2 regions of the Vibrio bathopelagicus genome follow, and region 1 is predicted to be linked to the other one. Evidence: riboswitches for the same ligand, from Rfam matches in the RefSeq annotation. Region 1 holds a riboswitch; the other holds the start of a gene.

The links. Region 1 has a riboswitch for cyclic di-GMP ahead of gbpA (N-acetylglucosamine-binding protein GbpA). Riboswitches for the same ligand answer to the same signal wherever they lie in the genome.
Region 2: another riboswitch for cyclic di-GMP. It lies ahead of IHV80_RS10610 (TfoX/Sxy family DNA transformation protein); the one in region 1 lies ahead of gbpA (N-acetylglucosamine-binding protein GbpA).

Annotation. Positions count from the first base shown of each region.
Region 1 is NZ_CP062501.1:668,516-683,859, forward strand. Features, by position in the region: gene coxB (cytochrome c oxidase subunit II) at 1-939, shown strand, start outside; gene ctaD (cytochrome c oxidase subunit I) at 936-2,597, shown strand; gene IHV80_RS19335 (cytochrome c oxidase assembly protein) at 2,609-3,229, shown strand; gene IHV80_RS19340 (cytochrome c oxidase subunit 3) at 3,268-4,152, shown strand; gene IHV80_RS19345 (DUF2909 family protein) at 4,193-4,423, opposite strand; gene IHV80_RS19350 (SURF1 family protein) at 4,311-5,240, shown strand; gene IHV80_RS19355 (hypothetical protein) at 5,233-5,832, shown strand; gene IHV80_RS19360 (COX15/CtaA family protein) at 5,931-6,986, shown strand; gene cyoE (heme o synthase) at 6,976-7,950, shown strand; gene gbpA (N-acetylglucosamine-binding protein GbpA) at 8,062-9,528, opposite strand; cyclic di-GMP riboswitch class I at 9,600-9,689, opposite strand; gene IHV80_RS19375 (XRE family transcriptional regulator) at 10,012-10,365, shown strand; gene IHV80_RS19380 (DUF3313 domain-containing protein) at 10,466-11,137, shown strand; gene IHV80_RS19385 (DUF3820 family protein) at 11,150-11,365, shown strand; gene aroG (3-deoxy-7-phosphoheptulonate synthase AroG) at 11,679-12,731, shown strand; gene IHV80_RS19395 (hypothetical protein) at 12,915-13,322, shown strand; gene IHV80_RS19400 (phosphohexomutase domain-containing protein) at 13,400-14,824, opposite strand; gene IHV80_RS19405 (mannose-1-phosphate guanylyltransferase/mannose-6-phosphate isomerase) at 14,840-15,344, opposite strand, start outside.
Region 2 is NZ_CP062500.1:2,407,921-2,423,264, forward strand. Features, by position in the region: gene cmoM (tRNA uridine 5-oxyacetic acid(34) methyltransferase CmoM) at 1-341, opposite strand, end outside; gene elyC (envelope biogenesis factor ElyC) at 457-1,308, shown strand; gene torR (two-component system response regulator TorR) at 1,496-2,209, opposite strand; gene torD (molecular chaperone TorD) at 2,498-3,145, shown strand; gene purR (HTH-type transcriptional repressor PurR) at 3,463-4,467, shown strand; cyclic di-GMP riboswitch class I at 4,638-4,723, shown strand; gene IHV80_RS10610 (TfoX/Sxy family DNA transformation protein) at 4,851-5,441, shown strand; gene IHV80_RS10615 (TVP38/TMEM64 family protein) at 5,574-6,254, shown strand; gene IHV80_RS10620 (putative signal transducing protein) at 6,300-6,617, shown strand; gene IHV80_RS10625 (alpha/beta fold hydrolase) at 6,729-7,526, opposite strand; gene glgA (glycogen synthase GlgA) at 7,813-9,267, opposite strand; gene glgC (glucose-1-phosphate adenylyltransferase) at 9,257-10,474, opposite strand; gene topA (type I DNA topoisomerase) at 11,010-13,640, opposite strand; gene IHV80_RS10645 (YciN family protein) at 14,081-14,326, shown strand; gene aroA (3-phosphoshikimate 1-carboxyvinyltransferase) at 14,372-15,344, opposite strand, start outside.

The sequences.
Region 1 (15,344 bases):
GTAGAAATCCTTTGGACCGTCATCCCCATCATTATTCTTATCGCTATGGCCATTCCGGCAACGAAAACCTTGATCGCGATGGAAGACACCTCTCAATCAGATCTAACAATCAAAATTACCGGCTCACAATGGAAATGGCATTACAACTATTTTGGTGAAGATGTTGAGTTTTTTAGCTTACTTGCAACCAGCGATAAAGAGATTGAAGGGATAGAGACCAAAGGCGCTCATTACCTGCTTGAAGTGGATAAGCCATTGGTATTGCCGATTAATCGCAAAGTTCGCTTCTTGATGACATCAGACGATGTAATTCACTCGTGGTGGGTGCCAGCGTTTGCGGTTAAGAAAGATACGGTTCCCGGATTCATTAATGAAGCGTGGACCAAAATAGATGAACCGGGTGTATACAGAGGTCAGTGTGCGGAGTTGTGTGGTCGGGCGCACGGATTTATGCCGATAGTGGTACATGCAATGGAAGAGCAAGAATTTGATTCATGGTTAGCTGAGCAGAAAGAATTGCAATTAACCGCACAGCAGGTGGCGAAAGATGCATTAGACGCGTCACTTTCTTTGGACGAGTTGAATGTTTTAGGTGAAGACGTTTATAAAACTCGATGCGCGGTTTGTCACCAAGTGAACGGTGAAGGTATCCCAGGGGCATTTCCTGCCATCAAAGGAAGCCCAGTTGCGCTTGGTGATGTTGGCGTTCATATCGATACCATCGTCTATGGTCGTGGAGGCACGGCGATGCAAGCATTCGATAACCAGTTAACAGAGAAAGAGATTGCGGCGGTTGTGACGTACCAAAGAAATGCTTGGGGTAATGATACTGGTGATGTTGTTCAGGCTTCAGATATTAACGCTTACAAGGTTAAACAGTCAGGCGGATCAGAAAGCTCAACGGATGAAGCACAAAGTGATGTTAAGGAGCAGTTATGAGTTCACCAATCGATAAACCTGTAAAATCGGCTCCCGCTGACGAGCAAACGTTGAGTCATGTAAGCGAAGGCGTTTTAGGTGACACCGATACCATCATTGATGATCATGACTCTCACGCGGCACCCAAGGGCTGGGCTCGCTGGTTGTACTCTACCAATCACAAAGACATAGGCACCCTTTACCTGTGGTTCAGTTTTGCGATGTTCTTAACGGGCGGCGCTATGGCGATGGTGATCCGAGCTGAGCTATTCCAACCGGGATTGCAGCTTGTTGAGCCAGACTTCTTTAATCAAATGACCACAGTACACGGTTTGATCATGGTATTTGGTGCCGTGATGCCTGCATTTACGGGTTTGGCGAACTGGATGATTCCGATGATGATTGGCGCGCCGGATATGGCGTTACCCCGTATGAACAACCTGAGTTTTTGGATCCTACCTTTTGCGTTTTTGATCTTGATTGGCTCTTTGTTTACAGAAGGTGGTGGGCCGAACTTTGGTTGGACATTCTACGCGCCGCTTTCTACAACTTACGGCCCAGATAGCACCGCTCTCTTTGTTTTCTCTGTGCATATTATGGGGATCAGTTCGATCATGGGGGCGATTAACGTGATCGTCACCATCGTGAATATGCGCGCGCCGGGAATGACTTGGTTCAAGCTTCCTATGTTTGTTTGGACTTGGTTGATTACGGCTTTCTTGCTTATCGCCGTCATGCCCGTGCTGGCTGGCGCGGTCACTATGGTATTAACCGACAAATATTTTGGAACAAGCTTCTTTGATGCTGCGGGTGGTGGGGATCCGGTGATGTTCCAGCACATATTCTGGTTCTTTGGGCACCCCGAAGTGTACATCATGATATTGCCATCCTTCGGTATTATCTCTGCGATCATTCCTGCATTCAGTGGCAAGCGTTTGTTTGGCTACCACTCGATGGTGTACGCGACTTGTAGTATCGCATTGCTGTCATTCTTGGTTTGGGCGCACCACATGTTTACCACCGGAATGCCCGTATTTGCTGAGTTGTTCTTCATGTATTGCACCATGTTGATCGCGGTGCCCACTGGGGTGAAAGTATTCAACTGGGTAGCGACGATGTGGCGGGGGGCTTTGACGTTCGAAACACCAATGCTGTTTGCCATCGCGTTTATTGTCCTATTTACGATTGGTGGTTTATCTGGGTTGATGTTGGCGATAGTGCCTGCTGATTTCCAATATCACGATACCTATTTTGTGGTTGCTCACTTCCACTATGTGTTGGTGACGGGTGCTGTGTTCTCCATCATGGCTGCGGCTTATTATTGGCTGCCGAAATGGACGGGGCATATGTACGACCACAAACTCAGCTTGTGGCATTTCTGGACATCAGTCATATCGGTCAATGTACTTTTCTTCCCAATGCACTTTTTAGGCTTAGCGGGCATGCCTCGCCGAATCCCTGACTACGCGATTCAGTTTGCTGACGTTAACCAAGTGGTGTCGATTGGTGGCTTCGCCTTTGGTTTATCGCAATTGATTTTCTTATGGTTAGTTATCAAGTGTGTCAGAGGCGGAGACCCTGCACCAAGCAAGCCATGGGACAGAGCTGAAGGCCTTGAGTGGACGGTTCCAAGCCCAGCGCCTCATCACACGTTTACCCATCCACCTAAAATTGATTAAGGGGAAGGAGTATGAGCGATAACAAAAACCATCAACAAGACGCCGATAACCAGCCGTCACCCAAACGTTCGACAAAGACGTTGACGGGCTACTTGGTGCTGAGTGTGATTGGTATGTTTGGCTTTGGTTTCGCTCTGGTTCCTCTGTATGACGTGATGTGTGAAGCCTTGGGGATCAACGGGAAAACCAACACGGTTTCAGCGGTTCAGCCTCAAGGAATGCAACCTGATTATTCTCGCACGGTTCGAGTGGAGTTCATGTCGCACATCAAGCCAGATATGCCTTGGCAGTTTGTGCCTGAAACTCGAGTGTTAGAGGTTCACCCTGGGGAAGTGGTTCAAACGAATTACATTGCGAAAAACTTATCGGGTCTTTCGCTAGTTGGGCAAGCTGTGCCATCGGTATCTCCCGGAAATGGAGCGACATATTTTAATAAAATGGAGTGCTTTTGCTTCAATCAGCAGCCTCTGGATGGACACAAAAGCGCAGAGATGGGGCTGATCTTCTACATTGAACCTGAGATCCCAGAATCGATTCATACGCTTACTCTCTCTTACACCTTGTTTAATATCACGAGTGATGTTGGCTTGAACAAGAGTCAACCTCAAGCTGAAACACTCGCAAGTAACTAGGGATTTACAGAACCAGTATCAACATAAGGAGTTGAGCGATGAGTTCTAAAAAGGAAGTTTATTTCGTTCCACATCAAAGCCACTGGCCTCTAGTCGGAGCTATTGCTCTGTTTCTTGTCGCGGTTGGCGCTGGCTTGACGGTACAAAACATGGGTACCGACGCGGCTGGTGGTGTGTTTGGGAAAGCAGTGCTGTTCGTTGGCTTTGCTGTGCTGCTGTATATGCTTGCCGGTTGGTTTAGCAACGTCATCACGGAATCGTTAAGCGGTCTCTATTCCGAGCAAATATCTCGCTCTTTTAGACAAGGAATGAGTTGGTTTATCTTTTCTGAAATCATGTTCTTCGGTGCTTTCTTTGGCGCGCTTTTCTATGCTCGGATGATTTCTGTGCCTTGGATTGGTGGTGCGGGCAATAATGAAATGACCCATGAGGTATTGTGGCCGATGTTCCAATCAATGTGGCCGCTAACAACCACACCTGATGGCGTAACGACGGAGGCGATGTCTTGGCAAGGCATTCCGTTAAAGAACACCATTATTCTGTTGCTTTCCTCTGTGACGCTACACATGGCACATATCAGTCTTGAACAAAATAAACGCATGGCATTGATCGTATGGCTAGAAATCACCATTGTGCTGGCTGGGTTCTTCCTATTCTTCCAAGTGGAAGAGTATGTTCATGCTTATCAAGAGATGGGGCTAACACTCCAGTCTGGGATTTATGGCAATACCTTCTTCTTACTGACGGGTTTCCACGGTCTGCATGTGTGTTTAGGTACCATATTTTTGATTGTGCTATTGGCGAGGGTCGCTAAAGACCACTTTTCTCCGAAAGACCATTTTGCATTTCAGGCAGGGAGTTGGTATTGGCACTTTGTTGATGTGGTTTGGTTAGGTTTGTTCGTGTTTGTGTACGTGCTGTAGTGAGAACCCGAATTTGGTAATCACTTGAGCATAAACCGAATCAATAAGGGCGAGGGTTAGGAGTGATGACCCCAGAAGCCAAAGCAAGCAGAAGTAACAACACGACAATGGCTGATAGCATGACTCGGCGACCCAAGAAGTGACTCAGTCGCTTTCCATTGTGCTTACCTGACGCGATTTGGATAAGCGCTTTCATTAGATTGAAAACAATAACCAGCAACAGAACAACGAGAACCACTTTAAATAACAAGACAAAGGTTGATGACATCATAGTGCTAACTCCAAACCGCTTGATTCATGATGAAAAAAAATTCCGCAGTACAGGGCTTTGGGTTGCGGCTATTTTAACTGTGGTTTCAGTCGGCCTTTTAATCAAGTTGGGTTTTTGGCAGTTAGACCGAGGTAACGAGAAACTGCAATATGAACAACAATTGTTAGAAAGAGCTCAGCAATCGCCTAAGGATTTGGAGTTAGTGATCAGCGACTGGCAACGGGACAACACACAAACTCAAGTTGATTTAACCCGTCAGATTTGGAATGGGAAAAAGGTCAACGTCACTCTGGCAGAGCCAAATGGCTTAGTCCTCTTATTAGATAATCAGATCAATCAAGGTGTCGTCGGTTATGTGATTTACATGCTGGGCAATATTCAGTCGCAAGGCGTAGATAAACGGATTTTGGTCGATCTTGGTTTTGTTGCTGCGAGTAATGACAGAAAAGAGTTACCGGAATTAGGTGACATGGTATTACCAACCACGATGTCTGGGCGTTTGTACACACGGTCGATTAACCCTCTGAGTCAAACATTGGGTTTAGAGGAAACGATACCGAAACGCATTCAGAATCTTAATATCGATGAGCTATCTCAATACACTAAACAAGAAGTTATGCCCTTTGTTTTTCAACCGCAGAACTTAGATTCATGGCCTTATGAGTTTCTATGGAGGCCAACGGCAATGAAATCTGAAAAGCATTTTGGTTACTCGGTTCAGTGGTTCGTAATGGCTGGGGTATTGCTGTTTTTGATGGTGTTAATTGGTTATCGGTATATGAAAGGGACAGCCAAGGTAAGGGACGAACATGGATAAACCTCAAGCTTTAAGCAAAACAGAAGAAGAGACGCGATTATTGCAGAAGCGTCGCTCGAAAGGTCGTCTGATGTTGATAGGGCTGATTCTGATTTTTGCTTTGCCCGCCATTATTGCTAAAACCGTGCTGGATCAGCATTGGTATACAGCAGGCGTTACCAATTCCGGAGAACTCGTTGAACCAAGGGTGACCTTGCAAGATTTTGGTATCACGTTGCCTGTAGTGGAAGAAGGTTGGTTGGTTGGATATATCGCCCCGACAGAATGCGAAAGCTTATGTGAACAACAACTACATTATCTCAATCAAAGTTACTTGGCTTTAGGTAAGAATAAAGAGCGAGTCACTGCGGTGGTGTTTGTTGCTGAGGGTGTTTCTTTAAAGGGAACCATTAACAAGCCTGATTTAGAGTTTCTCGCTGGTGGAGATCAATTGAGAGGAGAATTTGCTCCCGCGTCGATTGTGATTATTGACCCACTGGGCCAACTTGTTATGGAGTATAAGAGCGTTTCTGAGCCGTCTCAATTAGTTAGCCAATCCAAAGGGATGATCCACGATCTAAGGAAGTTACTCAAATTATCGCGTGTGGGTTAATAAGTGGTAATGCTGACTAAATAGACAAATAAACAGATATTGGGATTAGCGAAGATGTGATGATTCGTTGTCAGTGATTCGAGATAGGGAGATAAGCGATGCAAAATGGAGCGCCCAAGTTACTCATGATAATCATGAGGCTGACTGTTTTACTGACACTCACCGTTATTGTGCTCGGCGCTTATACTCGTTTGTCGGATGCTGGTCTTGGCTGCCCTGATTGGCCAGGCTGTTACGGTAATCTGGCCGTGCCATCGAATGCCACAGCAATCAGTGAAGCTAACCTCCAATTCCCAGAACGAGCTCTCGAAGCAGACAAGGCATGGATAGAGATGATACATCGTTACTTTGCTGGTTCACTCGGGCTGCTTATCTTCGTTGTTGTCGCTTGGTGCATCAAAAAGAACATCACCTCTGTCGGACTTCCTTTGCTTATTTCCGCCACTGTGATTTTTCAGGCCCTGTTGGGTATGTGGACAGTTACTCTAAAGCTGATGCCTGTTGTGGTGATGGCACACCTTATGGGCGGGTTCACGCTACTGTCGCTGCTCTGTTTACTCTATTGTCGCCTGTCTAATTTCCAACATCGCTTTGGTGAGCTTGTTTCTCACTCATCTCTTAAGGCCTGGGCATTGTTTGGATTAATCGTTGTGGTTGGACAGATATTGCTTGGTGGATGGACATCGTCTAATTATGCCGCTCTGGTGTGTACCCAGTTACCCATCTGTGAGGGGAATTGGGCAAGCTATTTAGATTTCAAGAATGCCTTCGATTTTGCTCAACACGGCCATGATAACTATGAGTTTGGTGTGTTGGAATATCCCGCGAGGTTAACCATACATGTCATGCACAGGTTCGGGGCTATTGTCGCAACACTAACGGTGTTGATGATTGTGTATCAACTTTGGAAGCTTGAGAAAGGAGCGCAGAAAAAGCTGGCTCTCACTCTGGCGACGGTGTTGTTTTCACAGGTCAGTTTAGGGATCAGCAATGTATGGTTTCACCTACCGATATCGGTAGCCGTTTTACATAATTTGGTGGCTGCTCTATTACTTGTCACCATGGTTGTTACAAACTTTGTGGTTTGGCAACGTCAACCGAGTGCGTACTTGATGAAGAACGATGTATTACAAGGAGGTAATCATGGTCACTAGAACATCAACACAACATGGAGTGGTAATTCAAGATGCAGCTTCAAGCCAAGAGATAGCTGCCAACAGTGAAAGTGCTCTAAAAAATCAGCTGGCCTCGAAAAACAAAGCCACTTGGAAAATCTACTTAACGCTGACCAAGCCCAAGGTGGTGGCGTTAATGCTGCTTACAGCATTGGTTGGGATGTGCTTAGCCGTACCTAATGGGTTGCCTTTGCAGCAAGCGTTATTCGGAATGATAGGGATAGGGTTAATGGCAGGTTCAGCCGCTGCATTTAACCATTTGATCGACAAGAAGATCGATGGACAGATGTCTCGAACCAATCGACGCCCTTTACCATCGGGTGATCTGAGTAGTGTACGTGTATTCGCCTTTGCTGCGGGTATCGGATTACTAGGGTTCGCCACGTTGGTGTTATGGGTCAATCAACTAACTGCGTGGTTAACCTTTGCAAGCTTATTGGGCTACGCGGTGATTTATACCATGTACTTGAAGCGAGCGACGCCCCAGAACATTGTCATAGCAGGGATAGCAGGTGCAATGCCTCCATTATTGGGTTGGACGGCGGTCACCAATGAACTGCATTCAAACGCTTGGTTGTTGGTGATGATCATCTTTATCTGGACGCCTCCGCACTTCTGGGCATTGGCAATTCATCGTCGTGATGAATACGCTAAGGTGAACATTCCGATGTTGCCTGTGACCCATGGTATTGCTTACACCAAAACATCGATTCTACTCTATACCTTGCTGCTAAGCATCGTATGTATCTTGCCAGTGTTGGTCGGCATGAGTAGCTGGATATATTTGAGCGCTTCTTTGGTGCTAAACGGCGGGTTTGTTTATCACGCTTGGGTACTTAAATATCGTGACGAGCCCAATATGGCCATGAAGACCTTCAAGTTCTCCATTTATCATCTCATGATCTTGTTTGTCGCTCTGTTGGCGGACCACTATCTACTTTGATAACTGATGTTTCAGCTATTGCAGAACAAGAAAACGGATGCGCTAGGCATCCGTTTTTGTTTGGTTGATTACTAGAACGTACCTACTAGAAAGTAAGTTACTGGCTAGTAATTAGTCCACTTTGTTCCAAGCATCTTGCCAGTGTGAACCGACACCTGGTTCGTACTGAGTTGCTGTTGGAGCCCATTGAATACAGTAACCAGAGTATGGGAACTCTTTACATTGATAAACGCCGCCGTCGCTGCTCAGTACCTTAGTACCTGCTGTGTAAGACTCAATGCTCTCAGGGAATACGAAGTCGTAATCGCCAGCGGGTGGAGGTGTTTGCTCGTCCATTAGGTGGAAATCAAGCGTGTTCTGATCCACTAAGTTGCCTTGGTCATCTTTTGTCACAACCACAAGCATGTGGTGGCCAGCTTCAGACTTAGACAGGGTGAGTTGAACATCTTCAACTTGTCCGTCTACTAGTTCGGATTTCTGAGAAGCAAGTGCTTCGCGGTGATGGTTGTACACAGTCAGTTCTGCTTGAATATCGCCAGTTGCCGCTAATGTCAGATCAAGCTGTGTAGGCTGGCTTTCATCAATAATGTATTCAGACTCTAGACCTGTCACTGCTAGCTCATGATCCGGTTCTGGAGTATCAATCTTGTAACCGATCTCGACGCTATTAAAGCCAGAGCCGGCTTTTAGATACACAGGGTTCGTGCCGTAAATGGGTGCGAAATCGCCTTGGTCGTTCAGCTGACCTGCTTTGATTTGTGTTTGTTCTTTGTTGATCTTAGAGGCAAGCGCGTAAGACCAGTTATTCGCTTTACCTTGCTCGTTGCTCTCAATTACGAGCTCAGTGCTGTATGAAGCGTTCTCACCCGATTGATCGAAGACACGAGTGTAAACAGCATCACCAATGTTTAGATTTTGAGTTGGGTTGATTTGACCGCCTTGATCCCAATCAGGAATGATAGGGCCGTCGCCATCAAATTTCACGTCGATAACGTTGTAGAAAGCCATTGCTGTGTCACCCACATCCCATACAGCAAGGATCACTTGATAACCTTCGCGTTCTGGCACATTACACAAGTGACTTACTTGCATAGGCGGTTGTTCTCCATTTCCTTCAACAACACAAAATGGTGTTAAGTCAAAAGAGCTGCGCGCCAAAGGTTGGTTTGGGTTCCAGTCTGGTTGAGTAATGTAGTATTTCCAGTCGTTAGTCTTGTGGTTCGCTGTGAACGTCCACTCAAAGTATTGAGAACCAGACTTGATAGGGCGTTTAACCCAGCGATCTGCAGTCTGTTCGTCTAACGCTGCCGCTAAAGACGATTGCGCACTGGCGATTTTTCCATCGGCAGGGCCGACTTCAGGGAAGCCTTCAGGGCCTTCTACACTCTGTGGTTCGTATTGGATACCACCACAGTTGGTGTTTTTCTCTTGTGTATCATTCGCTGGGAACTTACATAGCGCCACACGGCTTTCAGCTACGCCATTATTGTATGCCGAGACATAACCGTGACCGAAGCTTGCACCGCTAACACTAAGTAGCGATAGTGCGATAAGTGATTTTTTTGGGAGTTGTTTCATTATTTGTCCTTACTGTATTTGGCCGACAAAAAGAGAACACTCCGGCATGCATTTGCACTTAAATCCTATTAAGTGGCGGCCCCGCTATCATAGACAGAATATTTGTCGACAGACCGGTGGCTTTGCGTCCTATTCTTTCAAATAGTTTGCCAGAAGTGCGTTTGAGCAAGCGAAATGTAGCCAACCAGTTTTATAAATGCGAATCAATCGATTGAAATGTGGAATGCCAATCTCGAACTTTTAATTCTTAATACAAATTAACTTGCTATATGTTTAGTTAATTAACGTATAAATTATTGATATAAATGAAGAAAGTATTTGCTCTAATTGTTTATATGAATGCTTTTGATTGTTGTGCTTTGTTCAGTACGACAATTGCGCGCATATCAAAACCAAACCTTTGGTTTCCACTAACCAAACCCTGACACGCCATGTATGAAAAGCCGGACAATTGATTGGTATGAATTATATAAAGGAGCCGGTATGGAATTCACAGAACTAGACAGAGACGCGTTGTATCAAACCTGGATGTCACAAAAATCGAGAATGCGAATTACGCAGATGGAGTTTTCAAAAAAGCTAGGGATGAACCAACTTGATTTCTCAAGAGTGCTAAGAGGGGAGACGCCATTAACCATGTCTTTCATTAGTCACTTTTGTCGTTTACTTCATTTAGAACCAAGGAATGTCTTCCCGTCGTTGAAAGAAGGTCGAGAGAATGGGCCTAAAGTGGTGTATTTGAAAAGCCGAATGAGTGTAGATGGTGAGATTCAAAATGCATACATTGAAGGTAATCAAGTGATTGTCGAGTATGCACACACTGTTCAACATGATTGATTTTTGAGTGAGCTCTGATTTTTACCCCCCTTTTTCTACAACCTTTTTACATAGGGTATGGCATACTTAGTCGGATTCCTAAATTTAACCGAAGTGCGCTATGACACCTTTAAAACTTCTCTTGCTTGTTGCAACCAGCATCTTTTTGTTTGGTTGTGCAGGCGGCCCAATTAAAACCGCAACCAAATTCACCAGTTATGAAGATTTTAGCGCCGGTCCTGATGGAGGCGTCGATCTTGTATGGGCAAGGATAGGGTTACGTGATTCAAAACGCCTGAAAGCTAAACTCGATGAGTATGATTCAGTGGTGATCGACCAAATTTTTGTACTGGCAGAAGAAGGGTCGTTAGAGCAGGAAGACATTCAGGAACTCACTGATCACATGGTTGCGCGCTTGAAAGAGAAAATATCGCCCCATAAAACAATTGTCGATGAGCCTACCGGGAATACGCTGCGCCTAAGCATTGCCTTGAGTAACGTTGAAACACCCAACCCCATCTTAGCCGTGACCAGTAGTGTACTGCCGTTTGGTCTTGCGATGTCTACCATATCTAAGGTCACGACCGGTGAGCACACCAATGTGGGAAGCGCCAGTGTTGAGCTCTTGGTAAGCGATGCTCAAGAGGGCACACCATTGTTTGCAGCCATAGATCGCGAAGCTGGCAATAAAGATTTCTCGACAATGATTGATTCACTGGATGATGCCAAAGATGCAATCAACTATTGGGTTGAGCGTTTAGGTGATACTCTACAGCACATAGATGACGCATAGAAAGACCGAATAATGCTAGAGAAAGAGAACTTGATTAAGTTGGCTCGAATGCAGATGCCATTTGGAAAGTACGCGGGTCGTACACTTATTGACCTGCCTGAAGAATATTTGCTGTGGTTCGATAAAAAAGGCTTTCCCTCTGGTGAGTTAGGTGACTTACTCAAGCTCTGTTTGGCATTAAAAATTGAAGGGCTTGATAGCGTTGTCAAGCCATTGAAAAGAATGTAATTAGTTAAAAGCTCACGTTAATCACGTGAGCTTTTTTATTTTCAAGTTCTGCATAATTTTACATGTATGGTGACGCTTGAAGTATAACCGTTCTTAACCTGTCATAAATTACGCAATCGATAGCGTGTAAATAATGGTATACAAGGTGTTTTGAATATAAAACACAAAAAAAATTGCGTTTATTTTCAATTAGTGATTGAAACTAGAGTTTTTACTAGTTAAGTTACAGGGAACAAGAAGATTAGTGCTGATAGAAAGTGACGTGAGACAACGTACATTCAGCTCAAGGATAGAAAAAAGGAAGAAGTAAGCGATGTTCCAGACTGATGATGTAAGAATTAACAAAGTAAAAGAGTTATTACCCCCTGTTGCTGTTTTAGAAAAGTTTCCAGCGACAGAAGTTGCTTCTTCTACAACCTTTGAAAGCCGCAAAGCGATCCACAATATTTTAGAAGAAAGTGATGACCGCTTGCTTGTTATTGTAGGTCCATGTTCTATTCATGACACCGAAGCTGCGCTTGAGTACGGTAAGCGTTTGAAAGTGTTGCGCGACGAACTTGGTGATAACCTTGAAATCGTCATGCGAGTTTACTTTGAAAAGCCACGTACAACCGTTGGTTGGAAAGGTTTAATCAATGACCCGTACATGAACGATACGTTCAAGCTAAATGATGGTCTTCGTTTAGGACGTAAGCTACTGCTTGATCTCACTGACATGGGAATGCCAACGGCAAGCGAATTCCTAGATATGATCACGCCTCAATACGTTGCTGACCTAATCAGCTGGGGCGCAATCGGTGCACGAACTACTGAATCTCAAGTTCACCGCGAACTGGCTTCTGGCCTATCTTGCCCAGTTGGATTTAAGAATGGCACTGATGGCAACATCAAGATCGCAACAGATGCAATTCGTTCGGCGAGTGCTTCGCACCACTTTTTATCGGTAACTAAGTACGGTCACTCAGCTATCGTTGAAACAGCAGGTAACCCTGATTGTCATATTATCCTACGTGGTGGTAAAGAGCCAAACTACAGCGCAGAGCATGTTGGTAAGATCAAAGAAGAGCTAGCAGCTTCAGGTCTTCCACAAAAGGTGATGATCGATTTCAGCCACGCAAACAGCTCTAAGCAGTTCAAACGTCAAATGAATGTATCTGATGATGTGAGCGCACAAATTTCTGGCGGCGACAAAGCTATCTTCGGTGTGATGATTGAATCTCACCTGGTTGAAGGTCGCCAAGATCTTGTTGATGGTAAAGCTGCAACTTACGGTCAATCTGTTACTGATGCATGTATTGGTTGGGAAGATACTGAAACAGTACTGCGCCAACTGGCAGGCGCTGTTGAAGCTCGTCGCAACAAGTAAGTTGGTTTGCTTTAATTAGCTTTTAAAACGACTTAGATTATTGAAGGCCCTTACTCGCTTTTGTGAGTAAGGGCTTTTTTATACGCCCCTCATTTTAAGGTTTGCTATCCCATAAAAATATTTACTTATCGTATGCTGAATGGTTAAATGGTGTGGTGTTCCATAAACTGAAGAGTCGTACCAATGAAAGTAGTATTGGCGAGTGTAGTATTAATTGCGATAAACACGTTTTCTATATCAAATGCACAAGCAGCAACTGGGCCCAACGCAGAGCAACTATGTAAAGCTGGCCTTGCACTAGCGATTGACAAGCAACCTCGTGGTATTAAAGCGACGTCAGGAAAAAGCAATCAGCGTATTCTACTTAGTTTGAAAGATGGCAATAACGATTGGGATTACCGTTGTGATGTAAACCGCGGAAACAAAACGATCAAGTTAGAAGCTCGAGAACTCAAACGTAATGATAAGTTCTTAGGCCAAGCGATTCGCTATGATGTTGCTGATGCTAAACGCTCTGTAAAAGTAACGATGAAAAAGCGCAAAGGCTCTGGTGTGATCAGTGAAACTTATACGTCTCGCCAGCTCAAATAGTACAGTTTTCTTATATGGGAAAGCCGCAATTATTTACGGCTTTTGTTTATTAAGGAAATGGTAGGAACAGGACAAGTCTATTTTATGAGGCTAAGCAGCTCGGTGACCTTTTGTGAGAGCAATGCTTTATCTCGTTTGGTTTCTACGTTAAGCCGGATTAATGGTTCGGTATTAGACTTTCTTAAGTTAAAACGCCACGTGTCCATATCAATACTGATACCGTCGGTATGATCGATGCTTACAGCACTATTTTGGTAGCGTGATAGTACACTAGCCATAACCTGTTCAGAGTCTGTTACCTTACGATTGATCTCTCCCGAAGAAGGGAACCTATCCATACTCGAATTGGTCAATTGATGAAGAGATTGTTGAGTCTCGCAGAGCAGTTCAATCACTAAGAGCCAAGGAATCATCCCAGAGTCGCAATACCCAAAGTCACGGAAGTAGTGATGCGCGCTCATTTCTCCACCATACACTGCATTCAGTTCTCGCATCTTCTCTTTAATCAGAGCATGCCCAGCTTTGACTCCAACAGCGTTCCCACCGAGTTTATCTGCGATCTCTATCGTATTCCATGTCATACGCATATCGTGCAACACAGTGGCGTTAGGCTCTTTAAGTAAGAATGCTTCGGTGAGCAGACCAACGATATAGTAACCCTCAATGTAATTGCCTTGTTCATCAAAGAAAAAGCAACGGTCGAAATCACCATCCCATGCGATACCAATGTCGGCGGAATGAGCTAAGACAGCTTCTCGTGTCGCAATCTGGTTTTCTTTGATTAAGGGGTTAGGAATACCGTTTGGGAATTTTCCGTCTGGAGTGTGATGAATCTTGATGAAGGTGATAGGAACATTGAGTTCATTGAAACGATTTTCTAAAGCATCGATAACATGTCCAGCAACACCGTTTCCTGCGTTAACCACAATCATCATTGGTGATAACTTTGACGGGTTTATATACGAGAGTAAGTGATCGACATAAGGAACGAGAATGCTGGTCGATCTGCCAGAGTCATTTGGTTGTACATGACCTATAGGTAAGTTGTTGTTCAGCTCTTGATCTAGTATTTGAATTCGTTGTTTGATCTCATTCAAACCACTGTCTTTGCTGATCGGGCTAGCCCCCGAACCTACCAGTTTCATCCCGTTGTAATTGATTGGGTTATGGCTTGCCGTAATTTGAATTCCGCCAATCGCTTTTAGGTGACGAGTCGCAAAGTAGACTTCTTCAGTGCCTGTCATACCTAGGTCGATGACTTCTACCCCAGACTCGATTAAGCCTTTGGTCATGGCTTCTTGTAATGAAAGGGACGTTTCTCGGTTATCATGACCAATCACCACTTGAGTCAAGCCATCAAATGAAGTTTCAGGTGTCGCGGATAGGACGTATTCGCCAAATGCCTTGCCGAGCAGGTACGCAAAATACCCATTGATTTGGTCACCAATGATGCCGCGAATATCGTTGTTCTTAAAGCAGCTAAGGTCTAATGTTGGTTTCACTTGATTGTCGCCGCTCTATTTCGATTTGTTGCTTTGAGATGAATCAGCTTGTTGGTTTCGAACGTCTCGTCCATAGCTGTCTTGATATCGAATGATATCGTCTTCACTTAAATGGCTGCCGGTTTGAACTTCGATCATCTCGAGAGGTACTTCTCCGGGGTTCTCTAGGCTGTGAACATGACCTAGCGGAATGTAAGTGGATTGATCTTCTTTGATTAGATACGTTTTATCGTCATTGGTTACCTTTGCAGTCCCTGCCACTACCACCCAATGTTCAGCTCGATGGTGATGCATTTGCAGCGAAAGCCTATGACCCGCTTTGACGGTAATACGCTTTACTTTGTCACGCTTACCTAGGTCGATTACATCGTATTTACCCCAAGGTCTAAACACCTCTCGGTGATGAACATGTTCTGTGCGACCAGTTTGATTTAGCTGACTAACAATCGATTTAACACCCTGAACTTTGTCTTTATTCGCAACCAATATTGCATCTTTGGTTTCGACAATAATTAGATTA
Region 2 (15,344 bases), on a different replicon from region 1:
CCTTCAAGGTGCTCTGCTACTTTTTGGACCGGAGAATGAATAAACCGATACTGCTCTAACAAACCCGCTTCGCTGATACTTCCTTCTGCAAGCTTAAGCATCTCAGAAGAGAGATCGCACAGAGAAACGTTATGCCCTAACGCCGCAATTTTTTGCGACATCTGTGCAAGACCACCTCCAGCATCAAGAACATGCAAAGGTGAAGCTGATTGCTCAAATTTGCTCAAAGCTTGTTCTAGATCTTCCCATACGATGATCTGACGGATCTCTCCTTTGTCAGAGCCGTAAATATTTTTTGCAAATTTGTGGGCAATATCGTCGAAATTACGGTCTTCAGTCACGGCTACTTGAGTTATTATGTCCTATCGTGCCTGCTATTCTGTCACAGGAATTTCAGGAATAAAGAGGCGATGTCTCTTTTTACTACTAAGTGATGTTTTTTCGGACTATTCGGATATGTTTGAGCTGAAAAAAGTAGTGTCTTCGCTATTGATGCCACTGCCAGCAATGTTAATTCTCGCTTTTCTGGGTTTAGCCCTAGTGATGTTTACTACCAAAAGGAAGACTGGTTGCCTAATTACCCTTTCAGCCCTCTGTGGTATTTTCCTAATCGCTTTCCAACCAGTTTCTAGTCAACTTTTAATGCCAATGGAAAGGCAACACACCGCATTTTTACCCGTAGACGACACCATCGACTACGTTATGGTTCTTGGAAGTGGTCACGTCGTCGATGATCAAATTCCACCAACCTCAGAGCTTAGCCGTACAGGGCTAATGCGTTTAAGTGAAGGCATTCGTATTCTGCGCCTCTATCCTGGTGCAAAACTCATTCTGTCTGGCTACGGTGCTGGCACTGAAGTGAGCAACGCAAGAATGATGGCTAAGGTCGCGTTAGCACTCGGCGTAGCAAAACCCGATATCATTCTGCTTGAAACCGCTAAAGACACGTGGGAAGAAGCGCGCCAAGCTGCCGCGTTTGTTAAAAACAAAAAGATGGTGTTAGTCACATCGGCGAGCCACATGACTCGCGCCCTGAATGAATTCAATGCGGCAGGTATGAAGCCATTAGCAGCACCAACAAACTACCTTGCACAAGAAGGCATTGTTGAACCTTGGAATAAGTACATGCCTAAAGCGCTCTATCTTGAACAGACAGAACGTTACTGGCATGAAACGATGGGATTGGTTTGGCAGAGCCTACGTGACTGGCTAGACACCAGTAATGACAATATTGAAGAACCTGTGGTTATCCCTGAGCCTTCTATTTTAGAAGAGGATAATGGTGTAGCTTCTGCAGCGCAGTCTTAATGATAGTTCTTGGTTTCAAGTAGCTGTTTTAGTGTCACTGCTTTCATGTAACGACTTTCGAGTCACTTATGAATCGTCAAGAAAACTATAAGCTCTAGAATGAAACGCAAAAAAAAACCGAGACATCAAGGATGTCTCGGTTTTTTTACGTTCAAATTTTGTTGCTAACTAGAACTCCCTAAGAGAATCAGTCACCAGCAAACATGTAACCTTCACCGTGAACCGTCACAAAGATTTGTGGGTTCTTAGGGTCAAACTCCATCTTCGCACGCATACGACGGATTAACACGTCAATGGTTCGGTCGTTTGGAGCATCCACTCGGTGGCTGATCATGTTCAAAATACGTTCGCGACTTAACACTTGGTTAGGGTAAGAAGAAAGCGCAACGAGCAGCTCATATTCCGCTTTAGTCAGCTTAACTGGCTCACCATTTTTACTTAAAGCACGACGAGGGATATCAAACGTCCACTCACCAAAACGAACCACAGATTCGTCTTCTACTTCAACAGTCGCACCAACCGCTGTTTTACGAGCAGCAGCAATACGCCAAAGTAAGTTTTTAACTCGAACTAATAACTCGCGAAGTTCGAAGGGTTTAGTAACATAATCGTCTGCGCCCATTTCTAGGCCTACAATTTTGTCGATGCTATCCGTGCGTCCAGTAACTAAAATAATCCCAATGTCCGATTGACTGCGTAATTCGCGAGTTAGCATCAATCCATCTTCGCCTGGTAAGTTGATGTCTAGCATAATGAGGTCAACGTTGTTTTCTTCCAACACATTTCTCATCTGAGCACCGCTTTCCGCTTCACTCACTGTGTAACCTTCGTTCTGGAAATATCCAACCAGCTTACTGCGGGTTACCACATCATCTTCTACGACTAATACGTGATAGCTCATCTACACCACTTTTCTTATTTAATAGTTTCAGTAACCATTCTATTCATAACTAGTAACAATTCTAGTGGTACAGCAGATAAAAGCGAGAAACATGAACCTTTTTTGATACAAGACAATCTAAAACCTTGCTATTTATCGTCCATGGCAATTCAATATAGGCATTACGACTAACGAGTCACTTTGCGTTCAGCAAATAACCTTGTTATTGAGCCTTGGTGTGCTTATGCCCAAATGACTTATCGATGCTTGGGTATATAAACATCACAAGACTAAATCAGGATCTATGAAATGAAAGATACGAAAGCATTCAACGAACAAAGAGCTGAAATATACTGGTGGCTATCAAGCTTGTTCGCTAAAGAGCTCACACAAGAAGAACTCGATCACTACCACTCTGTTGAGATTCGTTCTTTTCTGACTGGTTTAGGCGAAAACGAAACACTTAAGCCTGCGATTGATAAACTGGTAGACGCATTGAACCGTCTACAAACACGTGATGATGCCCAACTAGAACTGTCTGCTGACTTCTGCGATCTATTCTTAAAGACAGATAAACATGGTGCTCTACCTTACGCTTCAATGTACATCGGCGAAACGGGCCTGTTAAACGACAAGCCAGCTAAAGACATGGAAGACATCATGGCTAAGCACAACTTGGTGGTTAACAAAGATCTAAAAGAGCCAGCAGACCACATTGCTATCGAACTCGATTTCTTGGGTAATCTCATCATCCGTTCAAACGAAACTGAACTTGAAGAAGAATTAGAGAAATCGTTCGCTGTTCAACAGCAATTTATTGAACAACAACTTCTTACTTGGGTACCAAAGTTCAACGTTAAATGTCGTGAAATCGATTCATTCGGTTTCTATGCATCGGTTGCATCTCTTCTCGTTGCCTTCTGCAATCTGGACACTCAGTATTTAGCGGGTGAATAAGATTCGCTGATGATTAAGTAAACAAATTCAATAGAATGTGACAATTCACCCAGAAATCTGGGTGAATTTTATTGCGAGTAATTTCTAGTCAGTCTAAAATTGTGACCGCAAACGATAAAATATGAAACATTCACGAAATGCTATGCTTATTTAAGTTCAGAGCATTTCGGTGTTAAGACAAGCCGCTCAATAGCGGTTTTTTGTTTTTTAGCACTTTAATACCCCAAAGAGCCCTACAAATTTAAGCTCTTAGTTAGGTAGCTTAACGGCTACTTTATTCCGTACTTTGGGAAAGTAGCTTCTAATAGGATAAAACCATGGCCACTATAAAAGATGTCGCTCGCTTAGCAGGCGTATCAACTACCACCGTTTCTCACGTAATCAACAAAACGCGTTTTGTTGCAGAAGCGACTCAAGAGAAAGTAAACAAAGCCGTAGACGAATTAAACTACGCGCCAAGTGCTGTTGCTCGTAGCTTGAAATGCAATTCAACACGTACTATCGGCATGCTTGTGACTCAATCAACAAACCTCTTCTTCTCTGAAGTGATCGATGGTGTTGAAAGCTACTGCTACCGTCAAGGTTACACTTTGATTCTGTGTAACACGGGTGGTATCTATGAGAAGCAACGTGACTACATTCGAATGCTTGCAGAAAAGCGTGTAGATGGCATCTTGGTTATGTGTTCTGACTTAACAGAAGAACTTCGTGGCATGTTAGATCGCCATGCTGATATCCCAAAAGTTGTCATGGATTGGGGTCCTGAAACCTCTCAGGCTGATAAGATCATCGATAACTCTGAAGAAGGCGGCTATCTAGCAACCAAGTACCTGCTAGAACGTGGTCACACAAAGATTGCTTGTTTAAGTGGCCACTTAGACAAAGCAGCATGTGTAGAACGCATCGCGGGTTACAAACGCGCACTCAATGAAGCGAAGGTCGCAACCGACGAAAAGCTCATCATTGAAGGTAACTTTGAGTGTGATACCGCTGTACTTGCAGCTGATAAAATTGCTCAGATGGAAGATCGTCCTACTGCTGTATTCTGTTTTAACGACACAATGGCGCTTGGCCTAATGAGTCGTCTACAACAGCAAGGCATTCGCATTCCTGAAGATATTTCGGTTATCGGTTACGACAACATTGAACTTGCAGAATACTTCTCTCCACCATTGACGACGGTTCACCAACCTAAGCGTCGTGTTGGTAAAAATGCATTCGAAATTTTGTTGGAACGCATTAAAGATAAAGATCATGAAAAACGTGTCTTCGAAATGCACCCTGAAATTGTTGAGCGAAGCACAGTTAAAACGTTAAATTGATTGATAAATCGAGTTTAATTTCATTAAGCGCACCTTTGGGTGCGCTTTTTTTATAAGCAACTAAAATAAACCTAGTTGCATAACACCAAGATCATTAATTGAAGCAATATCACATTTTGAAATATCAGGTGTGAGCCTCATTCAACAAAAACTTTATTCTATTCAGTCAGTCACGCACAGGGCAAACCACTCGAAAGAGTGAGACGCAAAGCTTCCGGCCTAAACCACTCGTTGGTATGGTAGCGGGGTTACCGATGGCAAAATGCAGTAGTTACTAACAATTTAGTAATTTACGGCTTGTTGACAATTTAATTGCAACATTTTGCTAATCTCTCGGACCTGCTTATTTGGTGGCGTAGTTCAAATACACCGAGATAAATAACATGGATAAACCGATACTAAAGGACTCAATGAAATTATTTGAGCCCCTAGGAAAAATAAAATCACGCTCAATGTTTGGTGGATTCGGGCTTTTTGCTGATGACACTATGTTTGCTCTGGTTGTAAATGACCAGCTGCACATAAGAGCGGACAAAGACACAACAAAGCAATTCGAGCAACAAGGGTTTCAACCATACGTCTACAAAAAACGTGGTTTCCCTGTCGTCACTAAGTATTTCGCATTGCCGGAAGGCTTGTGGCAAGACCAAGAAAAGATCTTGCAGCTTGCTACGACGTCTCTGGGTTTTGCTAAAGATGAGAAAGCGGAGCAGTCTTCTGCTAAGCCAACTCGACTAAAGGACCTCCCTAACCTTCGATTGGCTACCGAGCGTATGTTGAAAAAGGCGGGGATCGATTCCGTAGAATGTTTATATGAATCTGGCTCTGTAAACGCATTTAACGCCATCAAGGAATCGCATGCATCCTCTGTCAGCATTGAGCTGCTTTGGGCGCTAGAAGGTGCGATCAATGGTACTCATTGGTCTGTTATACCGCAGCAACGTCGTGAAGAGCTTATCAGTCGCGTCAATTAATATTGTCAGTTCAAACTATCTACATAACTAAGCCGCATTCTTGCGGCTTTTTTTATATCTGTTGAAAGTTAATCTATGCTTTGCCTGTCTATCTATACTAATGGTATACATTGAAAATTAGAGGAAGTATCAATGAGTAAGAAAATGATATTGGGTATCGTGTTGGTCGTAACCATCGTCCTATTAGGCGTCAATTTCGGCCAATACCTAACACTTGAGAATGCGAAAGCTCAACAAGCTGTTTTGAATGACTACATCGAGAGCAATTTTATTGCTGCTGCTGCGATTTACTTCGCCGCCTATGTCATGATCACGGCTTTCTCAATTCCCGGCGCTGCGGTTGTTACACTCTTAGGCGCTGCTCTATTTGGTTTCTGGAACAGTTTACTGCTAGTGTCTTTCGCGAGTGCTATTGGTGCAACCCTCGCCTTCTTAAGTAGCCGTTACCTGTTACGTGACTGGATCCAAACCAAGTTTGGCGACAAGTTAGCAACGATTAACAAAGGCGTTGAAAAAGACGGGGCATTTTACTTATTTTCTCTACGTCTAATTCCTGTCTTCCCATTTTTCCTTATCAACCTGTTAATGGGGTTAGCCCCAATGTCGGTGACTCGTTACTACATCACGAGCCAAATAGGCATGCTGCCAGGTACCGCGGTTTTCTTGAATGCTGGTACTCAACTCGCAGAAATTGATTCACTTTCAGGTATCGTATCTCCTTCAGTATTATTGTCGTTTGCTTTGTTGGGGGTATTCCCAATTATTGCTAAATGGTTGATGAGTAAGTTTCGTTCAGCACCTGTTGCTGAATAACGTATATGGCTGACTAACACCTAAAGCCGAATAAGGTTCTATTCAATGAAAATTTTCAGTGCATCGAATCCTACAGAAGCCCATATCATCTGTGGATTGTTAGAAAGTGAGAATATTGCGTGTGAAGTCCGTGGTGAGGGTTTGTTCGGTTTGAAAGGGGAAATCCCATTCACCGAGGAAACTGACCCTTACGTATGGTTATATGAGCCAGAATTGGCCAGTAAAGCCCGCACGATCGTCAATGAGTACCAAAAACAGCAAGATTCGATCATCTATGAAGAGTGGCGTTGTGGTGAATGCCATGAAGTCAACGAAGCGCAATTCGGTTCTTGTTGGCAATGTGGCGCTGCATCACCAGAGTAAGAACATAACGAACGATACCCCTCCCTTAAAACAAAAACGGGAAGCTAATATTAGCTTCCCGTTTTTATTTAATTCAATCTATTCATCTGTTCTGATAGCGAACCAAGAGAATCACTGGATTTGTTTTTGAATAAACGCGATAGAACGTTGATTAAACTCTTCAGGGTTTTCAACATTACACACATGTCCGCAATTCGCTATTTCCACTAACTCACTCGACTCGTGTGCTTCAACCATCTCCTTTACGGGCTTGATGAACATGTAGTCACGTTCTCCCATTAAATAAAGGGTTGGGATCGGCAACTCTCTATCTTTGAAGTACTTCATAAGAGGGTTCACATCAGCAGTTAGGATAAACCAGCGTTTAAACTCTTTTTGACACAGCTTTTTGGCTTCGCGGATAAATAGATGGCGAGATTCTTTTTGGCTCTTCTGCGGCATGACAACATAAGCAAAGAGACTATATAACCACATGTATGGAATGATGTGCTTGCTTAAATTACCCAACTTTATTAATACTTGAGAACGAGTATTGAGCTTAGTCACCGCCCCACCAAGTACCATTGAACGCACACGTCCCGCGGCTAATTCTGCTACGTTGCGAACAATAATCGTCCCGAGAGACATACCAACAAAATGCGCGGAGCGGATTTTTAGATGGTCAAGTACTTTGAGGATATCGAGTGTGACCGATTTGAACGTATAGCGGTTCGCTATCAGCTCTTTTAAAATATTGTCTGACTTACCGTGCCCTCTCAGATCAATGAGAAGCAAGTTGAAATGTTGTTTATACGCTTTGATCTGCTTGAACCAGATTGAGGAGCTGCCTCCCGCGCCATGCACAAACACAACCCATTCATCGCTCGTAGGGTGAGTAAATGTTTTATGAAATAATAAACTCTCAGACATACCTATCGCTTTAATTATAATAATGGAGCTATGCCTCATCACGAGGCGATGGCTAAGGATATCACGCTATTAAGAACTTTAAGTGATAATAGTGTCAAACCTAACATTAGTCATGTGAATACCTGCCTCACCTTTTTTACCTGACTAAAATGAGTTTGCAAGTTTTGTCTTCGTAAACGTGATGTGTTCTGACCAGAAAACAAAAAGGCACTCTAGTCTCAGAGCGCCTTCTTTCATTACAAACCATTACTAACTGTCAGCTTAATTTAGATGCTATTTCAGCGAGTTAAAATGCTGAATGGTACATTGCAAGATACTCTTTTGCCGCATCTTCCCAACTAAAATCTTGCTGCATGGCATAAAGCTGAACACGCTTAATTTCAGATGGGTTTTGTGCGTAAAGCAGCAAAGAACGGTGTAACACAGCCAGTAGCGCTTGTGGTGTCGGTTCATCAAAAGCAAACCCAGTCGCGAACTCAGGATCCTGGTCGTAATCATTCACACTGTCTTTTAAACCACCTACAGAACGAACAATCGGTAACGTGCCGTAAGCCATGCTATAGATTTGGTTTAAGCCACAAGGCTCAAACTCAGAAGGCATCAAGAAGAAATCTGAACCGGCCTCGACCAAATGCGCTAATTCGTTGTTATACGCTTCAACAAACGAGAACTTGTCTGAATGAAGTGCCGATAACTCTTTTAGCTGACTCGCCAATACTGGGTCACCTGTACCCACAATCACAATCTGCAAGTCGTTCTTCAAGAATTGCTCGATGATTGGCAATAAGTAATGAACGCCTTTTTGATTGGTCAGTCGGCAAACCATGCCGTACACAGCACAATCGATAACGGGTAGACCGACATCTTGTTGCAGCTTTTGCTTACAAGCCGATTTTCCACGAACCATACTGTGCTTGGTCGCTTTGTATTTACGAGGCAGGAAAGCATCCGTTTCCGGGTTCCAGGCACCATAATCACAGCCATTCAAAATACCGAACAGGTCGTCAGATCTGTGTTGGAATTCAGCCGCCATACCATGGCTGCCTAATTCCGTCTTCAGCTCTTGTGCATAAGTTGGACTGACTGCATTCACTTTATCTGCACACAACACACCCGCTTTCAGCATGGTCACGTGAGTATCACTTACCGCAGCTTCCGGGACATTATGACTATGCATTTCAGGCAGGGATTGCAACTCTTCGTAAGAAAACACGCCTTTAAAAACGGCATTGTGAATCGAAATGACGCTGCGTGTGTTTTTAAAAAAGTCGTGCTGTTGATAACGAGACTTAAGCAAGAAAGGAACAAAACCCGTGTGCCAATCATTGGCATGGACGACATCGGGCTGAAAACCAAGTTTAGGAAGCATATCCAAACACGCAGCACTAAAGAACGAGAAACGCTCTCCGTTATCGGCATAAGCATGATTATTTTCAGCGTACATTTCAGGGCGATCGAAATACTTGGCGTATTCAATACCAAAAACTTGAACACCTTCGACGCTCAATTTCTTAACTTGATAAGCGGTGTGAGGCCAATGATCCAGCTCGGTAGCCAAGATGACTTCTGCTGAATCAATGTTTGGGATGTTTCGATAAGCGGGGATGGTCACTCGAACGTCTTGTTCGAGCGTTTGTAACGCTTTAGGCAGTGCCTTGGCTACATCAGCCAAGCCACCACTTTTAATTAAGCCTTCAACTTCAGACGCTACAAAAAGTACCGAGAGAGTCTTAGTAACCAACTCGTGCTCCTTTAGAAATCACGACTACACCATCGTCAGATACGTGGTAATGCTTTTTATCTTCTGTCAGGTTTACACCAATTTGAGTGCCTGGTGCAATGTCTGCATCTTTATCAATGATAACGCGACGTAGTATACAACCTTCGCCAACCTTCACATCACCAAGTAAGATGCTCTCGCTAATATCACACGCTGATGCGATATTGCTACGGAAACCCAATACACTCTTTTCAATGCGCGAACCACGAACATAACTACCGCTACACACAAGACTATCAATAATCTGAATTCGACCATTTGCCGAGTCAGTAAAGGTAGCTGGTGGTAGTGGCGGGTAATAAGTGTGTAGAGGCCATTTGCGGTTGTATAGTGAGAATGGCGCATCTTTCTTAAGAAGGTCCATATGTGCTTGCCAGTACGCGTCAATCGTACCTACATCGCGCCAGTAAACTTCTTCTTTTTCACCGGTGATGCGGTTAGTGCTGAAGTCATAAACAAACACATCACCACGTGGGAACATGTTTGGAATAATATCTTTACCAAAATCATGAGTAGAATCTGGCTTATCTGCGTCTTCTGTTAGTTCGGCAAAAAGCTCTTTTGCTTCGAACACGTAGTTGCCCATTGAAACGAGCGCAGATTCAGGGTCGCCTGGAATCGGCTTCGGATTTTCAGGTTTTTCTTCAAAGCCAATCATACGGCCTTCAGCATCAACCTCGATAACACCGAATTCTGATGCTTCAGCAAGAGGCATGCGCAGTGCAGAAACAGTTAGCGCTGCTTTCTTTTCTTTATGGAAATCAAGCATCTGTTTGATGTCCATTTTATAGATATGGTCAGAACCGAAAATACATACTTGATCAGGTTCTTCTAACTCCATAAAGCCCATGTTTTGGTAGATAGCATCTGCTGTGCCTTCGTACCAACGCTTTCCTTTACGCATTTGCGCAGGAATAGGGTCAATGAAGCGATCTGTTATACCACTGATATTCCATCCTTTTTTCATATGATGGAACAGTGATTGTGACTTGAATTGTGTTAACACATAGATCTTCATCAGATCAGCATTAACGAAGTTATTCAAAGCGAAATCAATTAAGCGGTAACTACCACCGAAAGGAACCGAGGGTTTGCTGCGAGATTCAGTTAAAGGTCTTAAGCGAGAGCCTTCACCACCAGCAAGAATCATTCCCAATACACCAGCCATTTTATTCTCCATATATTTATAGCTTGTCGATGTCAGTACTCGTAGAGGTATCTTCCTCTGGGGGATGAGCACTAACACTTGTTTCGGTACTTAACGAATATCCATTCACATACAGTGACAGTATCCTAAGCCAAACGTTGTTACATGTGCACTATTCTTTGCACTTGGTTTTATATACGTTATCGACTTTCCTGCCGATTTCAATTTTTAATACGCCATTCTGTGTTACGTAAGCTGATTGCTTTCCTAAGACTTAAAGCAGCTCACATTACACCGCCTGAGCGAAACATTACATTAACACCCGACACACATCAGGTATACAACTAAACACTGTTCTGTGACTTACAATATTTTAATTAAGTTACATTCTCGTTACGGTTGCATAAGAAGATATTATTAATTCATTTATTTATTTTACGCTGTGAATTTAATAAATTTCCACAAATGAGATGAAAGCTCAATCGGTTGCATAGTTAGTCATATTTGGATCAAAAAAAGCAGCCTAACGGCTGCTTTTTTAGTCAATAACGTTCAATTACTTTTCTTTGGGCTTTTTACGTTTATCCGTTACTTCCCATTTGCCATCGATATATAAAGCAGTCCAACCAGAAGGTTTTCCGTCTACTTCAGTTCGAACATAGTTTTCTTTTGTCTTACGACTAAAACGAACTACTGCTGGCTTACCATCTGGATCAGCAGCAGGCGCTGATGCTAGGTATTGGAATTTAGGAGAAATACGGTCTTTAAAACGAACAAGCTCTTCCACCAATGGTGCACGTGTTTCACGTGATTTAGGGAAGTTACTCGCCGCCATAAACAAGCCAGAAGCACCATCACGAAGAACAAAGTACGCGTCTGAGTTTTCACATGGAAGCTCAGGGAAATGCACAGGATCTTCTTTAGGTGGCGCAACTTCGCCGTTTTTCAGAATCTTACGAGTGTTTTTACAATCTTCACTCGTACAATCCATGTATTTACCAAAACGGCCGTTCTTAAGAACCATGTCAGAACCACACTTGTCACATTCAACAAGTGGACCATCATAGCCCTTCACTTTAAACTCGCCGTGTTCAACCACATAACCTTCACAGTTAGGGTTGTTACCACATACGTGCATCTTACGCTTATCATCAATCAGATAAGCATCCATTGCCGTTTCACAGATAGGACAACGCTTTTTAGCTCGAAGTGCTGCGGTTTCAACGTCTTCTTCTAAAACGTTGATAATGCCTTCTTCATCACCAAGGTTGATCGTTGTCTTACAACGTTCTTTTGGTGAAAGCGCATAACCAGAACAACCTAGGAATACGCCTGTTGAAGCAGTACGAATACCCATTTTACGGCTACAAGTTGGACACTCAATATCGGTTTCAACGATATGGTTTGGCTTCATGCCACCCGCATCTTCATCGAGATCCGCTTGCTCTAGGTCGCCAGTAAAGTCTGTGAAGAAATTATCTAGAACGCCTTTCCAGCTCGCTTCACCTTCTGCGATTTGGTCTAACTTTTGCTCCATACGAGCTGTAAAGTCATAGTTCATTAGGTCATTGAAGCTGCCGTCTAGACGGTCAGTAACAATTTCACCCATTTTTTCAGCATAGAAACGACGCTGTTCAACTTTCACATAGCCACGATCTTGGATTGTCGAGATGATTGATGCGTACGTTGAAGGACGACCAATACCACGCTTCTCAAGCTCTTTTACAAGCGCCGCTTCAGTGAAACGAGCTGGTGGCTTAGTGAAGTGCTGTTTAGGGTCTAGAGCAATCAGGTCAAGCTTATCGCCAATTTGAACTGCAGGAAGAATAGTATCTTCATTCTTACCCATTGGACGTTGAACGCGAGTCCAACCATCAAATTTAAGGATACGACCTTTTGCTTTCAGCGTGTACTCATCCGCTTTAACGCTTACTGTTGTTGAATCGTATTGCGCTGGCGTCATTTGACACGCGACGAATTGATTCCAAATCAGTGAGTAAAGTTTGTGAGCATCAACATCAACACCATTTAAGTCTTCAGACTTCACATCAACACTTGAAGGACGAATCGCTTCGTGGGCTTCTTGTGCGCCCTCTTTGCTACCGTAAACAAGTGCTTTAGCTGGCAGATATTGCGCACCAAACTCAGAACCGATGTATTCACGTGCGGCCTCTACAGCCTCTGAACTCAAGTTAGTCGAGTCAGTACGCATATAAGTGATGTAACCCGCTTCATAGAGGCGCTGAGCCAGCATCATGGTTTTCTTTACGCCGTAGCCAAGACGCGTACTCGCAGCTTGTTGCAACGTTGACGTGATGTAAGGGGCAGACGGCTTACTCTTCGTTGGGCGGTCTTCACGTTTACATACTTCGTATTGAGCTTTGTCTAAAACACTGACGGCAGCCAAAGTTTGCGCTTCGCTTACCGGTCTGAAAGCAACACCATCTTTTTGTGCAACTTGCAGTCTGAAATCTGTTTTATCCGTTGTTTTAGTATCAGCGTGCACATCCCAGAACTCTTCTGGGATAAAGGCGTTAATCTCGCGCTCACGCTCAACTAGCAGTTTTACAGCGACTGATTGAACACGGCCAGCGGATAGGCCTCTTGCTACTTTTTTCCAAAGCAGAGGTGACACCATAAAGCCCACAACACGGTCCATGAAACGTCGTGCTTGCTGTGCGTTTACGCCATCGATATTTAGCTCACCTGGAGTTTCGAAAGCTTGCTGAATAGCATTCTTAGTAATTTCGTTAAAAACCACTCGTTTGTATCGCGTTTCATCGCCACCGATGATCTCACGAAGGTGCCATGCGATAGCTTCTCCTTCGCGATCCAAATCGGTTGCGAGATAAACATGGTCTGCGTTCTCAGCCAGTTTTTGCAATTCAGCAACGACTTTTTCTTTACCAGGTAGAATTTGGTAGTTCGCTTCCCACTCATTGTATGGGTTGATACCCATCTTTTTAATAAGAGCTTTGCGATCTTTTTCTTTCTTGATACGAGCTTTATCTTCTGGGCTCATACCCTTGGTTGAAACTGCAGTAGCCTTTTTACCGGTGCTTTGACCTGCCGTTGGTAAATCACGTACGTGACCTACACTCGACTTAACGACAAAGTCTTTGCCAAGATATTTATTGATGGTTTTAGCCTTGGCCGGCGACTCCACTATAACTAGCGATTTACCCATATTGACTCTAACGTCCTTAATCACGATGCTTCAGCACCAACAATTCAACTTGTGGGCTTTTACGCATGATATTCTAAATTCATTGCTTCTTTTTTTACTATTGTGCGAGATTACTAGAAGATCAACCGCTTTTTTCAAAATTGGATCTGATCGGTCGACAAATCGACGACTCAGCGGATAAAAGGGTCACAATGTAAAAAAGCGATAAAGTACTCACGAAGAATACTTGCAAGAGCCTATTCATCAGGCATTACGTATAAACGCGGTCATACTAAGCTTGTCCGCGAATCTAACGCGAGCCCCATTCAATTATTTTTGTCATAAATCACAAAATAAATGATGGAGATTCGAAAAGACTCTCTTATTCGGTTGTGAAATCATTGAATTTCTAGTGCTACACAATAAACTCAACGATATATTCAGTTATCAGAGATAAACTCATGACAAAGAAAGTAATAGCAGAATTTGATTTACTGCTTATCGCAAACCAAATTATCCAATCACATGATGACTACATTGAAGGCATGCGCACAAACAGCGTAGTAGAAAAAGACGACGTACTCGTCTTTAAAGGTGAATACTTCTTAGACAGCAACGGATTGCCAACAGAGAATACAACCGCTGTATTTAACATGTTTAAATACTTAGCGCACCATCTTTCAAAAGAATTTACGCTTCAGCAATAACGAAAAAGCTTGCCATTTAGGCAAGCTTTTTTACTTCCTGAATCTCTACTGGCTGAGCATTTTCAGCTTGTCGAAGTAATCAGGGAAAGTCTTTGAAGTACAACCTGGATCATTAATTGTCACAGGTGTATCACTCAACGCCACCAGCGAGAAACACATCGCCATACGGTGATCATCATAGGTATCGATCGCCGCATGTGTCAGTTCAGCAACAGGGTTAACGATGATGTAGTCTTCACCCTCTTCGACCTCAGCGCCAACTTTACGAAGCTCTGTCGCCATCGCCGCTAAGCGATCGGTCTCTTTCACACGCCAGTTATAAACATTACGAATGGCCGTTGTACCTTTAGCAAACAAGGCTGTCGTTGCGATAGTCATCGCTGCGTCTGGGATATGGTTGTAATCCATATCAATGCCTTTCAGCTCACCACAACGAGAGATAACGTAATCATCACCCCATTCAATTTCAGCACCCATTTTTTCAAGCGCATCAGCGAATTGGATATCACCTTGGATACTATTTTTACCGATACCCGTCACTTTAATCTCGCCGCCTTTAATCGCCGCAGCTGCAAGGAAGTAAGATGCTGATGATGCGTCGCCCTCGACCAAGAAGTCTCCCGGTGCAGAGTACGATTGACCCGTAGGAATAATGAACTCTTGGTAATCGTTATTGATCACATCCACACCAAATTGTTTCATAATGTGTAGCGTGATATCGATGTAAGGCTTCGAAACTAATTCGCCATCAATTTTAATGGTCACTTCGCCTTCGGCTAAAGGTGCAGCCATCAAAAATGCAGTCAAAAACTGACTAGAAATAGAACCATCGATTGAAACAGTACCGCTTTTAAGGCCAGTACCCGTGATCTTCAATGGTGGGTAGTTTTCGTTTTCTAGGTATTCAACGTCGGCGCCAGCTTCTTGCAGTGCAGTCACTAAGTGACCTATTGGTCGCTCTTTCATGCGAGGCTCGCCAGTCAGAACATATTCACCACGACCCAAACAAAGTGCAGCA